One region of the Pseudonocardia sp. NPDC046786 genome, then DNA from elsewhere that is predicted to be linked to it. Evidence: predicted binding sites of a transcription regulator. Region 1 holds the regulator's gene; the other holds the start of a gene.
The links. Region 1 encodes LexA, which represses DNA repair genes until DNA is damaged. Its sites were predicted from a motif close to CGAACACGTGTTCG; they were not measured.

Region 2: the regulator LexA is predicted to act here: its motif matches at 2,167-2,180, upstream of ABZ881_RS21960 (BldC family transcriptional regulator).

The regions. Positions count from the first base shown of each region.
Region 1 is NZ_JBEYYF010000004.1:277,279-285,039, reverse strand. Features, by position in the region: gene ABZ881_RS07035 (vitamin B12-dependent ribonucleotide reductase) at 1-2,596, opposite strand, end outside; gene nrdR (transcriptional regulator NrdR) at 2,759-3,247, opposite strand; gene ABZ881_RS07025 (hypothetical protein) at 3,730-3,897, opposite strand; gene ABZ881_RS07020 (hypothetical protein) at 4,702-4,878, opposite strand; gene lexA (transcriptional repressor LexA) at 5,275-6,009, shown strand; gene ABZ881_RS07010 (hypothetical protein) at 6,106-7,095, opposite strand; gene hflX (GTPase HflX) at 7,368-7,761, opposite strand, start outside.
Region 2 is NZ_JBEYYF010000019.1:65,365-73,125, forward strand. Features, by position in the region: partial or broken gene ABZ881_RS21950 (MinD/ParA family protein) at 533-1,408, shown strand; gene ABZ881_RS21955 (hypothetical protein) at 1,538-1,768, opposite strand; gene ABZ881_RS21960 (BldC family transcriptional regulator) at 1,830-2,042, opposite strand; gene ABZ881_RS21965 (DUF4229 domain-containing protein) at 2,298-2,615, shown strand; gene ABZ881_RS21970 (1,4-dihydroxy-2-naphthoate polyprenyltransferase) at 2,845-3,741, opposite strand; gene ABZ881_RS21975 (hypothetical protein) at 3,867-5,348, opposite strand; gene menE (o-succinylbenzoate--CoA ligase) at 5,595-6,782, opposite strand; gene ABZ881_RS21985 (hypothetical protein) at 6,959-7,147, shown strand; gene ABZ881_RS21990 (1,4-dihydroxy-2-naphthoyl-CoA synthase) at 7,155-7,761, opposite strand, start outside.

The sequences.
Region 1 (7,761 bases):
CTCGCTTCTCGTAGGGCAGGTGGTCCAGCGCGAGCCGGCGGAACAGGTAGTCCAGCACCGAGGTGGCGATCCGGACGTCCGGGTCGTCGGTCATGCCGGCCGGCTCGAAGCGCAGGTTGGAGAACTTCGAGACGTAGAACTCCAGCGGGATGCCGTACTGCAGGCCGACCGAGATCGACATGGAGAACGCGTCCATCACGCCGGCCAGGGTGGAGCCCTGCTTGCCGAGCTTGACGAAGATCTCGCCGAGCCCGTCGTCGGGGTAGCTGCCCGCGGTGAGGTAGCCCTCGGCGCCGCCGACGGTGAACGACACCGTCTCGCTCGGGCGCTTCTTGGGCAGCCGCTTGCGGATCGGCCGCTGCTCGACGACGACCGTCGGCGCCGACTCGGCCTCCGCGGACTTCTCGCCCGAGCTGCCCTTGCCCGCCGACAGCGGCTGCCCGACCTTGCAGTTGTCCCGGTAGATGGCGAGGGCCTTGAGGCCGAGCCGCCAGCCCTCGAGGTAGATCCGCTCGACGTCCTCCACGGTGGCCCGCTCGGGCATGTTCACCGTCTTGGAGATCGCGCCGGACAGGAACGGCTGCGCGGCCGCCATCATCCGTACGTGCCCCATCGGGGCGATCGACCGCTCCCCCATGGCACAGTCGAACACCTCGTAGTGCTCGGGCTTCATGCCCGGCGCGTCGATGACGTGGCCGTGCTCGGCGACGTACTCGACGATGGCCTCGGCCTGCTCGGCCTGGTAGCCGAGGTTGTCCAGGGCCCGGCGCACGGTCTGGTTGACGATCTGCATGGAGCCGCCGCCGACCAGCTTCTTGAACTTGACCAGCGCCAGGTCCGGCTCGATACCGGTCGTGTCGCAGTCCATCATCAGGCCGATCGTGCCGGTCGGGGCCAGCACGGACGCCTGCGCGTTGCGCCAGCCGTTCGCCTCGCCGATCTCCTGGCACTTCTTCCAGGTCTGCGACGCGAGCTGCTGGACCGGGTTGGACGCCGGGAAGCTGCGGATGCCGTCGTTCGCCGCGGCGTGCTTGCGGATCACCCGCTGGTGGGCCTCGGCGTTGCGGGCGTAGCCGTCGTAGGGGCCGACGACCCCGGCGAGCTCGGCGGAGCGCTTGTAGGCGGCGCCGGTCATCAGCGAGGTGATCGCCCCGGCCAGCGCCCGGCCACCCTCGGAGTCGTAGGCGTGCCCGGTCGCCATGAGCAGCGCGCCCAGGTTCGCGTAGCCGATGCCGAGCTGCCGGAAGCGCCGCGTGGTGTCGGCGATCGGGTCGGTCGGGAAGTCCGCGAAGCAGATGGAGATGTCCATCGCGGTGATGATCAGCTCGACGGCCTTGGCGAAGGTCTCGGCGTCGAACCGGTCGTCGGCGTCGAGGAACTTGAGCAGGTTCAGCGACGCGAGGTTGCAGCTGGAGTTGTCCAGGTGCATGTACTCCGAGCACGGGTTCGACGCGGTGATCCGCCCCGACTCCGGCGTGGTGTGCCAGTCGTTGATCGTGCCGTCGTACTGGATGCCGGGGTCGGCGCAGTTCCAGGCGGCCTCGGCGATGCCGCGGAAGAGCTTCCGGGCGTCGGTGCGGTCGATGATCTCGCCGGTCATCCGGGCGCGGAGGCCGAAGTCGGTGCCCTCCTCGACCGCACGCATGAACTCGTCGGTCACCCGGACCGAGTTGTTCGCGTTCTGGTACTGCACCGATGTGATGTCGGAGCCGCCCAGGTCCATGTCGAATCCGGCGTCGCGCAGCACCCGGACCTTGGCCTCCTCCTTGGCCTTGGTCTCGACGAACTCCTCGATGTCGGGGTGGTCGACGTCGAGCACGACCATCTTCGCCGCCCGGCGGGTCGCGCCGCCCGACTTGATGGTGCCGGCGGAGGCGTCCGCGCCGCGCATGAAGGAGACCGGGCCGGACGCGGTGCCACCGGAGGACAGCAGCTCACGCGACGAGCGGATCCGGGACAGGTTGAGCCCGGCGCCGGAGCCGCCCTTGAAGATCAGGCCCTCCTCCCGGTACCAGTTCAGGATCGACTCCATGGTGTCGTCGACCGAGAGGATGAAGCAGGCGCTGACCTGCTGCGGGCTGGCGGTGCCCACGTTGAACCAGACCGGCGAGTTGAAGCTGAACACCTGGTGCAGCAGCATCCAGGTCAGCTCGTGGTCGAAGATCTCGGCCTCGGCCTCGGTGGCGAAGTAGCCGTGCTCGACGCCGGCCCGCCGGTAGGTGCCGACCACCCGGTCGATGAGCTGGCGCAGGCTCGACTCGCGGGTCTCGCTGCCGACGGCGCCACGGAAGTACTTGCTGGTGACGATGTTGGTGGCGTTCACCGACCAGGCCCGCGGGAACTCGACGCCGCGCTGCTCGAAGTTCACCGTGCCGTCCCGCCAGTTCGTCATGACGACGTCCCGGCGCTCCCACTCGACCTGCTCGTACGGGTGCACACCCTCGGTCGTGAAGACCCGCTGCACGGGCAGCCCGGCGCGCTGCCTGGCGCCCGCCTTCCCGCGGCCGCGCGCCTTCGCGGGCGCGTCGCCGTTCTGGGCCGTGCTCTGGGTCGTGCTCCCGGTGCCTGTCGCCGGGCCCCCGACGGTCTCGGTCATGAACTGCCTCCGCATCCGACGTTCCTCTCCCGCGCGCTGGGGTGCGCGGGCACCCGAGGCGGTGCTGGGACACCGCCCCCGTTCCCGGTCCGGCCGGCAATGCCGGTCCGCCGCCGGTGGATGCGCCCCCTGCGCGCCCGCACCGGTACCGGCGGATCGGCGTCAGCCGTCCCGGTTGCCGGCCCCGTCGTCGACTGCTTCCCCGGCAGCCGCCGAACGGAGGTCGGCGATCTCCTTCTCGAAGTCCTCGATGGAGGAGAAGGATCGGTAGACGCTCGCGAACCGCAGGTACGCGACCTCGTCGAGCTCGCGCAGCGGTCCGAGGATCGCCAGCCCCACCTCGTGGCTGGGAATCTCGGCCGCACCGCGGGCCCGCACCGTCTCCTCGACCCGGTGGGCGAGCTGCTGCAGGTCGTCCTCGTCGACCGGCCGGCCCTGACACGCCCGTCGAACCCCGCCGACAACTTTCTGCCGGCTGAAGGGCTCGCTCACCCCACTGCGCTTGACGACGGCGAGCACGGTCTCCTCGACCGTGGTGAACCGGCGACCGCAGGCGGTGCAGGACCGGCGGCGGCGGGTGCAGGTCCCGTCGTCGGCGGTCCGGGAGTCGATCACCCGCGAATCCGGGTGGCGGCAGAACGGGCAACGCACGTCGGCACTCCCCTTCTCCCGTGACCCGGCGGGAATTCTCCGCCCCGCACCGCGATGTACCGCGGTGACGGCTCCCCCAACCAGTGGGAGAACGACACCAATGTAACCCCTACATATTGGGGTGCGCCATCCCCGGGTCCGGCATGGCGCCGAGCTTCGCCCGATCGGGAACGAGGGTCGCACACGGCCCCCGCGCGGCCGCGGGAGCACACGGATCATGAACCTGCACATCCGCCCTGATCAGCGCGCGTGACGCGATCCCGGGGTCCGTCCGGCGCCCCGGGCGGACCGCGACGGACGGTGTCGCGGGTCGGGGACACGCCATCCCGACGCGCCGGGCGGCAGGGCTCCTGTCACGTGCGGCGGCCGTGCTCGATGTGGTCTCCGGCCGGGCGGGCGACGCCCGGCACGGCCGCCGGTCGGTCGGATCGCATGCGGCGCGATCCCCCGGTCGGCCCGGCGGGCACACGGCGCGCCCGGCGTCACGGAGCGGCCGGAGCCGTCGCCGCCGGCCCGGGTGCCGGGGCGACCTCGGCGTTCCATCCGGCCGCCGCACCCCCGAGCAGCCCCAGGACCACGACCACCGTGGCCGAGCAGACCACCGTGGCAGCCCCGACCAGCAGTCGCTCACCCCGTGAGCGACGTCGCACCACCGGACGGTGCCGCCGGGCAGGGGCCACGCAGTGGCGCCCCGGTGGGCGCACAGCGCGGACCCGCGCAGTCGCGTCCCTGGCCCGAGCCGCCCCGGGGTACCGGGTGAGGGCCACACCGGACCCGGCGACCCGGGACGCCGTGGACGCAGCAGGGCACGCCACGCTCGATGCCACGCTCGATGCCACGGCCGGGGCCGCGGCGGACGCCGCGCCCGGGCCGGCGGGCGATGTGCGCGGACCGGAGGTCCGGGCGGCCGCACCGGAGCCCCACCCGGAGGCACCGGCGACCGCACCGGAGGCCCGCTCGGGGGCACCGGACACGGGAGCGGAGGCCCTCAGGAGCGCGCCGAACGCCGGACCGGAGGCCCGCTCGGGCACCTCGGACCCGGGGACGGGCATGTCCCACCGGGCCGCGGCCCGGGCCGCCGCTGATCCGCGGGCCGGACGCCGCGCCCCGGCACAGCGCACCGCGTGGGCGGCCCCGGCACGCACCCGCTCGCGCACCCCGGCAGCGCCGGACCACTGCGGCGCACCCGCGGCCGCCGCCCGGCCCGGCCGACCGGTCCGTGGCCGCGGTGCCACCTCACGCACGTCGAGCTCTCGCATGGCTCCTCCTGCTCCTCGAGGACCACCCGCCTGCTGCGGCGGAACGGTCACCGTCGACGCCGGCCACACCCGGCCACGCGTCCTGCCCATCCCGCCCGGCCCTTCCCCGGGGCCGGTCGAACGGGCGTGCGAGCTGTGTAGCACCGGACACCGACAGGAATCGGATCGTCGCCGCTCAGCCCGCTCCGGCCGGGCTCAGTGGCCGGCCGGCAGCACGCTCTGGACGACCACCGACGGCGGCGTCGCCACCGGCGCCACCGCCGCTGCCGAGACCTCCGCGAGCAGACCCAGCCCGATCACCGCCACCGCCGAGCCGAGCCCGATCCCCAGGCCCTGGACGGCCCGCCGCAGCACGCCACCGGGTGCCGCCACACCCCGCGCCCGGGCGACCGGCCACCCCGCTCGCGCCGGCCACGCCGACCGCACCGGCCGCGCCCGTCGCGCCGACCGCGTCGGCTGTATCGGCCGCCTCGGCAGCTCGGCTCGCCCCGGGCTCGCCGGCGGCACGGATCGCGCCTGCCGCCCGACCTCCCACGGCCGGACCTCGGTCACCACACCCATGCCGCTCGCCTCCCTGCCCGCACGGGACGCCCGCCCCGGGCACCCCGACGCTCGAATCGATGTTCGATCGAACGCCTGTGCGATGTTGTACCACCGGTGCCCGACGAAATCCACGACACGCGGGTGACGAACTTCGAACGCATGTTTGGCGGACCGGCCGAAGACGGCTAGTGTCCGTGTCGGTACATCCTCGAGGAGGCGAATGCGATGGCAGCGGACGAGTCCGGAGGCGGTGCGTCCCCCGGGCGGGGTTCCGCCGACGTCCGGGAGTTCCCCGAGCCCCCGGCCGACACGCGCGGCCTGACCCCGCGGCAGCGGAAGGTCCTGGCGGTGATCCGGGACTGGGTCGACCGCTACGGCTACCCGCCGAGCGTGCGGGAGATCGGCGACGCGGTGGGGCTGACCTCCACGTCGTCGGTGCACCACCAGCTGCGGACCCTGGAGCGCAAGGGTTTCCTGCGCCGGGACCCGAACCGGACCCGTGCGGTCGACGTGCGCAGCCCCGACCAGACCGCCGCGGGGGACGGGACCGACGCCGACACCGAGGCAGGGCGCTCGGAGCGGCCGGCACCCGCGTTCGTGCCGCTGCTCGGCGACATCGCCGCCGGTGGGCCGATCCTGGCCGAGCAGGCCGTGCAGGACGTGTTCCCGCTCCCCCGCGAGATCGTCGGCGAGGGCACCCTGTTCCTGCTGAACGTCAAGGGTGACTCCATGGTGGACGCGGCGATCACCGACGGGGACTGGGTCGTCGTCCGGCAGCAGCCGGTCGCGGAACAGGGCGAGGTGGTCGCGGCGATGATCGACGGCGAGGCCACCGTCAAGACGTTCCGGCGCCGGGACGGTCACATCTGGCTGATGCCGGCCAACGACGCCTACGAGCCGATCCCGGGCGACGAGGCATCGATCCTGGGCCGGGTCGTCGCGGTGCTGCGCCGGCTCTGAGCCGACCCCCGGGCCGGGGCACGGTGCCGCCCCCCGGCGGGGGCGCGGTGCCGATCCCGGGCCGGGCCACGGTGCCGGCCCCGGGCCGGGGCACGGTCACCGCCTGCGGCGGCCGTGCAGCGCCATCGCCCCGACTCCGGCGAGCAGCACCGCGACGACGACCGCCATCCCGGCCGCGGCGGGCAGCCACGGCGGGAAGGACGGGACGTCGGGCGCCTCCGCCGGCTGGGCCGCGACCGGTGCGGCCGGTGCCGTCGCGGCGGCGACCGCACCGGCAACCGACCGGATCGCGGCCGGGGACAGGCCCCGCGCCTCGGTGGCGGAGTGCAGCGTCCCGCGGCCGTCCAGGGCCACCGCTTCGCCCTGTGGCTCACCGGGCAGCGGCACCTGCAGCGGGGCCCCGCCCAGCGCCCCGACCAGGACGTCCCCGGTCACCGGGCCGTCGGGCAGCGGGAACAGCCAGGCGTCGGTGTAGGTGCGCAGGGCCGCGGCCCGCCCGCCGTCCGCCGCCATCGGTCCGACGGCGCCGCCGGTGATCGTCCGCGTGCCGACCGCGCCCAGCGGGCCGCCGGTGGTCGCCGAGTACGGCAGGACGACGTCGGCCACCCGTTCCAGCGCCACCACCGAATCCTCGGTGAGCGGCTCCGCGGGCCGGTACAGCCCTGCCGCCCCGGTTGTCTTGTCCACGATCAGCGGGGTCCCGTCGTCGGCGACGAGCACCGCCTCGGCGTCCCGCGGACCGTCCGGGTAGACGAGGTCGTAGCTGCGGGGCGGTCCGTCGACCGGCAGCACGACCAGGCGCACCGACTCGCGGCGCGCCGTGTTGTCACCGATGTCGGCGAGCCAGAGCCCGCCGTCCGGTGTGCGGCCGAGATCCTCGACGTCGGTGACCCGCACCGGGGCGTCCCGTTGCGCCGTCACCGTGCAACCCACCGGATCGAGGGTGAACACCTCGGCGGTGCCGCCGCCGTCGACGATCGTGTGATAGTGCTGCGGCGGTTCCCCCGGTGCGCCGTCGGTGACGAGCCCGGAGATCTCGGCCAGTCGCGGATCCTCGATCGTGCAGACCGGGCGCGGCTCGTCCACGGACGACGGGTCAGCGTCAGGCGGCGGGACGACCGGGCGCGCGGCCGGCGGCGGCGCCCCAGGCATTCCGGGCGCGCCGGCCGTCCCGACGGCAGGCGACCCGGCGGCCGCCACTGCGCAGGCCGGCCCGAGGGTCACGAGGAGCAGACCCACGGCGGCCCACCACAGCGGTCCCAGGGCGGCCCGCCGCAGCGGTCCCAGGGCGGCCCGCCGCCGTGTCGCCCGGACGCGACCGCCCGGCCCGCCCCTCGATCCGGCCCGGACCGCCCGGGTCAGCGCCCCGCCGCCGTCGCCGGCAGGTCGGGATCGGACCCGCTGTCGGTACCGGCCGGGCCGCCCGCCACCGCGAACGGCAGGACCGCGGTGCCCAGCTCCGGCCCGACCCTGGCCCGGACCCGGGTGCCCTCGGGGGTGTGCTCCTCGGCGAGGACCTCGCCCTCGTCGTGCAGGCGGGCGACCAGCGCACCCTCGGTGTAGGGCAGCAGTAGGTCGACGTCGTACTCCGGGCGGGGCAGCAAGCCGGCGATCCGGTGCCGGAGCAGGTCGATGCCGTCGCCGCGGTGCGCGGAGACGAACACCGCGTCGGGCTGGGCGTGCCGGAGCCGGGCGAGCGCCAGGTCGCCGGCGGCGTCGGTCTTGTTGACCACCAGCAGCTCGGTCGGCATG
Region 2 (7,761 bases), on a different contig from region 1:
CGATCCGTCGCCGGACGGTGCGGCGACGGACCGGGACCGGCCGGCCCGGTCGGGCGGCGCGGTGGACGACCGGCCGGACGGTTCCGGCGACGCCGCCGGTCCGGCGCACGGTGCCGTCCCGGTCGGGGGCGCCCCGGGCGGTGGCGTCCGGGACGACGGCGCCGGGGACGGAGGTCCGCCGGGAGCCGGCGGCCCGGGTGGCGGCGCGGCGTCCGGTGGCGCGACCGCCGCCGGTGACGCGACCGCCGGGGCCGCGGCCGCACGCGGACCGGGCCAGGCCACCGGCCGTCCGGCGGCGGACCGGCCGTGGCGGAGCTCGTGGGACCGCGATGCGGCCGAGCGCGAGGCGTCCGACCGGGCGCGCCGGGACAACGGCTCCCGCACCGGCGGGGCCCGGCCGGTGCCGGAGTCCGGGGCACGCCGGCCGAGCTGGACCGCGCCCGAGGCGGTCGAGGCCCGCCACGGGCAGCACCGCCGGAGCGACGGCGCGCCCGGCGGGCTCGACCTGACACCACACCGGTCCGGCAGCCCGCGGCGACCGCCGGAGAGCGGCTGGCGCCGGTTCGTCTACCTGCTCACCGGTGGACTGGTGAACCCGGGGGAGAGCCCCGCCGAGTTGCACCGCCGGGATCTGGTGTCCCGGCTGAACCGGCCGCTGCTCAACGCCCACAAGATCGCGATGCTGAGCCTCAAGGGTGGTGTCGGGAAGACGACGGTCACCGCGACGCTGGGTGCGACGTTCGCCTCGCACCGCGGTGACCGGGTCGTCGCGGTGGACGCGAACCCGGACCGGGGGACGCTCAGCCAGAAGATCCCGCTGGAGACGACCGCGACCGTCCGGCACCTGCTCCGCGACTCCGACCGGGTGCGGCGCTACACCGACGTCCGCTCGTACACCTCGCAGGGGCAGTCGCGGCTGGAGGTGCTGGCCAGCGAGCAGGACCCGGCCGTGTCGGAGGCGTTCAGCGAGGACGACTACCGGCGCGCGGTCGACCTGCTGGAGCACTTCTACAACCTGGTGCTGACCGACTGCGGGACCGGCCTGATGCACTCCGCGATGTACGGGGTGCTGGGGATGGCCGATCAGCTCGTGATCGTGTCGTCCGGGTCGATCGACGGTGCCCGCAGCGCGTCGGCGACGCTGGACTGGCTGGACGCGCACGGCTACGGCAATCTCGTCCGGAACGCCGTCGTCGTGATCAACTCGGTGTACCGGCGGGCGGGCGGCGGTGTCGACCTCGACCGGGTCGCGGAGCACTTCGCCGGCCGGTGCCGGGCGGTCGTGCGGGTGCCGTTCGATCCGCACCTGGAGGAGGGCGCGGAGATCGACCTCGATCGCCTGGAGGAATCGACCCGGACCGCGCTGCTGGAGCTCGCCGCCGCCGTCGCGGACGGGTTCCCGGTCTGAGCGTCACCGCCAGATGTGACCGGAAACACTGAAGGGCGGTCCACCGGAGCCGGTTGACCGCCCTTCGGTCAAGATTTCTTGGGACTCTGGGTCGGGCAGATCGGAGGGGCTGGGACGGGCTCGGTCCGGTCAGGTCCGCTCCGGCGGGTCCTCCTGGTTGCGGACCTTCTCGTCGAGTTCACGTAAGAAGTCCGGGTCGTCGTCGGGACCGGTCGCGCGCGGCTTCTGCGCCTTCTGACGGGTCATCCAGGGGAGCTCGGGCTGCGGGAGCCTGTCGGCGACCACCTGCTCGGACCGGAGGGTCCGGACGAGCAGCACCGCGACGACGGCCGCGCCGAGCAGAAGGATCAGGAACAACATCAGGCCACCTCCGCTGTCCAGCGTAGCGAAGGTGGCCTGACGTGCGAGTGAAGTCGCGGGTTCAGCGGAGCCCGGGGCTCGCCTCGCTGGTGAGGTCCGCCAGCAGTCCGCGGACCTCGGACTCGCGGAAGCGGCGGTGTCCACCGGGGGTGCGGATCGAACCGATCCGCCCGGCGGACGCCCAGCGCGTCACGGTCTTGGGGTCGACGCGGAAGAGGGTGGCGACCTCGCCCGGGGTCAGCAGTCGCTCGGGGGCCTGCGTCGGAGCTGCCATGGAATCCTCCCGGAAATGCAGCGTGGTGCCGAGTCGCGGTGCTGGGAGGGATCTCCCGAAGCTCCTCGGAGCGGTCACCGCTCGTTGTTTCCGGGCCATCGTGACACCTCGGACCCCAGGTACTCGAACGGTTGTCCGGAGGTAAAGGGTTCTTAAAGGGCAAAGCCGATGAAGTTCCTGAAGCGGACATCACGGGTGTTCCCGTCTCCGATGCGCGGCTCCGGGCTCCAGCAGCAGGACCGTACCCTGGACGGTATGACGTCCCCGACGACACCGCCGCCGCAGGCCGCGGCGCGGGCTCGCGCCGGCGAGCCCGGGCTGGCCGCCACGGTGGCGCTCTACGCTCTCGCCCGGCTCGGTCTGCTGGCCGTCATCGCCCTGCTGCTCGGCCTTGCCGGCGTCCCGCTGCTGGTCGCGTTGCTGGTGGCGCTGATCGTGGCGCTCCCGCTGTCGATGCTGCTGTTCCGCGGTCCGAGGTCCCGGCTGGACCGGGCGCTGGCCGTCGCGAACGCCCGCCGGTCGGCCGAGCGGGAGGCGCTCCGGGCCAAGCTGCGCGGCGACGACCGCGACTGACCTGCCGGCCCCTGTCCACGCGCTGTTCTCGCCGCGGCGCGTTCCGCGGAACGCGGCTGCCGGTTCCCGTTCCGGTACCTCGCACAGCCCGTGACAGATCCTGTGCAGCGGATGCTGGGCGCGACGGACCCACCGGCCCGTCGGGCGTTCGGCGGAACGCGGCCGGCACCGCGCCGGGGTCCGGAGCGGCTCTCGGCCCCGGACCCGACTCCCGGCGGCTGCCCGGCGCTCAGCCGCTCGCGATGCCGCCGCCGAAACCGACCGCGAGACCGACCCCGACGGCCAGCGCCCAGGCGAGCAGCAGCAGACCGGTGTCGCGGAGCACCGGGATCAGCTCCGGGCCGTCGGCGCCGCCGAGCACTGCGCGCACCGGACGCACCGCCGCGGGCAGCGCCACCAGCACGACCAGCAGGCCCGGCCGGTCGAACGCGGCGGCGACGGCGATCACGAACGGCACCAGGACGAGCGTCACGTACAGCGTGCGGGTGGCGGGTCCGCCCAGCCGCACCGCGAGCGTCGTCTTGCCGGCGATCCGGTCACCGGGAATGTCGCGCAGGTTGTTCGCGACCAGCACGGCGCAGGTCAGCAGGCCGGCGCCGATCGACACACCGACGGTCGCCGGGTCCACCGCCCCGGCCTGGGTGAGCGCTGTGCCGAGCACCGCGACCGGGCCGAAGAACACGAACACGGCGACCTCGCCGAGGCCCGCGTAGCCGTACGGGCGGCTCCCGCCGGTGTAGAACCACGCCCCGACGATGCACAGCGCCCCGACGGCGATCAGCCACCACTGGCCGGACACGGCGGTCAGCGCGATCCCGGCGAGTGCGGCGACGCCGAAGCAGCCGAATGCGGCCGCCTTCACCGTCGCGGGCCGGGCGGCCCGGGAGCCGACCAGCCGCTGCGGTCCGACGCGCTCGTCGTCGGTGCCGCGGATGCCGTCGGAGTAGTCGTTGGCGAAGTTCACCCCGATCACCAGCGCGACCGCGACCAGCAGCGCGAGCAGCGCGGAGCCGGGGGCCACGACGCCGGCGCCCAGCGCCGAACCGGTTCCGACGAGGACGGGGGAGATCGCGGTGGGCAGGGTGCGCGGGCGCGCTCCCTCGATCCACTCTGCCGTGCTGGCCACGACGACGAACCTATCCCGCGCGGGAGGCCCGGGCCCGCCGGACGTGCCGCCCGGGCAACGACGGCGGAACGACGACGGCCCCGCCCGGATCGTCGTCCGGGCGGGGCCGTCGTGCGGCGGGTCGGTCAGCGTCCGCCGGAGGGCGCGCGCTGGGCGGAGCCGGGGACGGGGGCGCCGGCCTGCGGCGAACCGTCCGGGACGGACGCGGGGTCGCCTCCCGTGCCGGCCGGGCCTGCCGGGTTCGCCGGGGGAGCCCCGGATCCACCGGCCGGGCCGGCCGCCGGGTCCCCGGGCCCCGCGGCGCCGTCGGCCGGGTCGGCAGGATCGGCGGGGGAGGCCGGGTCGGCCGGGTCGGCAGGCGAGGCCGGGGTGTCAGCGGCGTCGCACCCCGGGAGATCGGCCGGCAGCTCACCGAGCACCGACGCCGGCAGGTACTGGCCGTCGCCGATCCGGACGAACCCGCCGTCACCCTCGCCGTGCGCGCACTGCACCGGGACCTCGGTGGTGTTCACCGCGATCCCGACCGACTCCGCCCCGGCCTCGGGACGGGCGAGGATGTCGGTGTCCGGCTCGTCGCCGGCCCGGACGGCGGACAGCTTCTGCGAGCCCGTCCACAGGTAGTCGACCTGCACCTGGGAGTTGTCCTTGAGCCCCAGGACGTCCCAGAAGATGCCGTCGCCGAGGTCGATCCCGGCCGGGTTCGCGACCCGCCGGCCGAACTGGTCCTTGCCGCCGTTGTGACCGTTGCGTGCGGCCGCGGCCTGCGGGACGCCCTGCGGCAGGTCCTTCCACATCTCCCGCTGCGACGACGGGTTCCAGTAGTCGTCCTTGGTGTTCCACGGGCCGATGTCCCAGACCGGCGCGATCGCGCAGCGGCCGTTGGGTGCGCAGACCTTCACCGAGTAGTCGGTCTTGCCCTTCCCGGACAGTGCGCGCCGGGACGGCAGCGCGACGAACCGGTCCCGCGGGACGATCTTGTGCCCGTTCGCGGTGGTGCCGCCGACCAGGCCCTCGCGGGTGGCGAACACCGAGTAGCTGCGCGGGGCGGCCTCGGTCAGCGGCCCGGCCTCGGTCTCGGTGGTCGGGGTGGCGGTCAGTGTCACCTCGCGCACGGCGGGCCGCGCGTCACCGGTGCCGGTGAGCACCAGCCTGCCCTGCACCTCGCGGGCCGCCTCGGGCAGCTCGGTCCGGTCGTTCTCGGCGGGGATCCACTCGGTCCAGCCGCCGCCGGCGGTGCGTCCGCGGACGTCGATCGTCGCGCTCGACCCGGGCGGGGTCTCGGCGACCAGCGCCGAGTGCACCTCGCGGGTCGGCGCCTCCAGGGTGTGCGGTTCAAGGGTGAGCAGCCCGGTCGGGACGATGTCGACCGGATCGGCCGAGGCCTCGGTGGCCCCGTCCTCGACCGGCGCCCCGACGGCGGTCGCCGGGTCGAACCGGGCCCCGCCGCCGTCGACGACGATCCCCGGCCCGCTGCCCTCGGCCAGCTCCGGCTGCCAGCTGGTTCCCGGCTCGGCCGCCGCGGCCGGCACCACGGCGACGGCGCAGAACGCCCCCGCCGCGGCCAGCAGACCGACGCTTCGCAGCCCGGCCCGCGTGATCCTGCGCATCTGGACAAACCCCCGCTGCATCGCAGTTTCTGCTGTGACTTTTGTGCTTCGTGTGACGACGGTGGCTCAGGTGCTCTGTGTGGACCCTGTGTCGTCAGTGGCTGAAGCACACTCGATGTGCGGGCGGGGCGCAACGCACGCTGCGTGAAGCGACCCCATGGTGTGTACGTCCGTATCACCGTTCCGGGTGGCGCCCCGGCGGCCGGATCTCACGGTCGGCGACCGGCGGCGGCACCGCCGGTGCGGTCAGCCGGAACGCAGCAGCGCGGCGACCGCGGCCCGGTCCGGCTTGCCGATACCCCGCTCGGGCACCGCGGCCGCGCGGCGCAGCACCCGCGGCACGGCGGCCCGGCCGCAGGCCGCACGGACAGCGTCGCGCAGCACCGCGTCGCCGGGGCCGCCGCCCGCCCCGTCGTCCGGCACGACCAGTGCTCCGACGACCTGCCCCCACTCGTCGTCCGGCAGCCCGACCACGCAGGCCCCGCGGACCCCGGCGACCCCGAGCAGGGCCTGCTCGACGGCGGCCGGCGCCACCTTCTCGCCGCCGGTGTTGACGACGTCGTCGGCCCGGCCCAGCACCGTCAGGGTCCCGTCCGGGGCGATCGAGCCGAGATCTGTGGTGCGGAAACCGGCCGGGCCGAACGCCGCCGCGGTGCCGTCCGGGTCGCCCAGGTAACCGGCGGCGAGGACCGGGCCGTCGAGCTGCACCCGGCCGGAACCGGGCTCGATCGTGACGCGCACGCCGTCCAGCGGGACGCCGTCGTAGACGCACCCGCCGCAGGTCTCGCTCATCCCGTAGGTGGTGACGACTCGGATCCCGGCGTCGGTGGCCCTGGCCCGCAGACCGGCGTCCAGCGCCGCCCCGCCGACCAGCACCGCGTCGTACCCGGCGAGCGCGAACAGCGGCGCCGAGCCGTGATCGAGGATCCGGGCGAGCTGGGTCGGGACGAGGCTGGTGTAGCGGCGCGCACCGTGCCCGATCCGGGCGGTGGCCCGGGCGAACCCGTCGGGGCGGAAGCCGTCCCGGACGTCCTGCACCACGGGCTGCGAGCCGGACAGCAGCGCCCGCAGCACCACCTGGACCCCGGCGACGTGCTCGGCGGGCAGGGTGAGCAGCCAGCGTCCGGGGCCGCCGAGCCGGGCGGCGGTCGCGGCCGCGGAGGCGCGCAGCGCGACCGCGGTCAGCGCGACCTGCCGGGGTTCACCGGTCGAACCCGAGGTGGCGACGACGACGGCCAGCCCGTCCGGCAGTGCGCCCTCGGCCGCCGCCCGGGCCACCGGGGCAGGCAACACCGGGTCCGCCGGGTCCGCACCCGGCGCGACCCGGACCGGCACGACGGCCGGGCCGTCGCCGTCGAGCGCGGACCGCAGCGCGGCGGCCAGCCGGGCCACCGATCCCGGCGAGCCGTCCACCCCGATCGCCCGCACTCCCATGTCGATCAGCCTGCCACTCCGCGGCCGCGGTGACCGACGGTGGCCGTCGGACGCGGGTGTCATCAGATTCGGGGAACGTGCCCGCGGACCCGCAACGACCGGCGCCCGGCACGCGACAGGCCGGGTGAGAGCGCAAGGGCACCCGGCCCCGCTCCCCGGCGTCGAAGGAGCTCCCCATGCCGCACCCCGCACCCACCGACGCGTCCCCGACCGGCGCCCCGCGCTCGCTGCGCTGCCGCCGCCCCGCCGCGGAGCGCGGGCACCGGGCCGCCGCAGGCGAGCTGGCGGAGCTGGCGTTCCTGATGCCTGCCGGCGCGGCGCAGCCGGCACCGGCGCTGCCCCGGCCGCGCCCGGCCGCGGAGTGAACGACCGCTAGTAGTACCAGGGGAACGGCGACCAGTCCGGCTCCCGCTTCTGCAGGAACGAGTCCCGCCCCTCGACCGCCTCGTCGGTCATGTAGGCCAGCCGGGTCGCCTCCCCGGCGAACAGCTGCTGGCCGACCAGCCCGTCGTCGGCCAGGTTGAACGCGTACTTCAGCATCCGCTGCGCGGTCGGCGACTTGCCGTTGATCTCGGTCGCCCACTGCAGCGCCGTGACTTCCAGCTCGGCGTGCGGCACCACCTCGTTGACCGCGCCCATGTGGTGCATCTGCTCGGCGGAGTAGGTCCGGCCGAGGAAGAAGATCTCCCGCGCGAACTTCTGCCCCACCTGCTTGGCCAGGTATGCCGAGCCGTAGCCGCCGTCGAACGAGCCGACGTCGGCGTCGGTCTGCTTGAACCGGGCGTGCTCGGCGCTGGCCAGGGTCAGGTCGGCGACGGCGTGCAGCGAGTGCCCGCCGCCGGCGGCCCAGCCGTTGACGACCGCGATGACGACCTTCGGCATGAACCGGATCAGCCGCTGGCACTCCAGGATGTGCAGCCGCCCGGCGCGGCCCTGCTCGACGGTGTCCGCGGTGTCCCCGGAGGCGTACTGGTAGCCC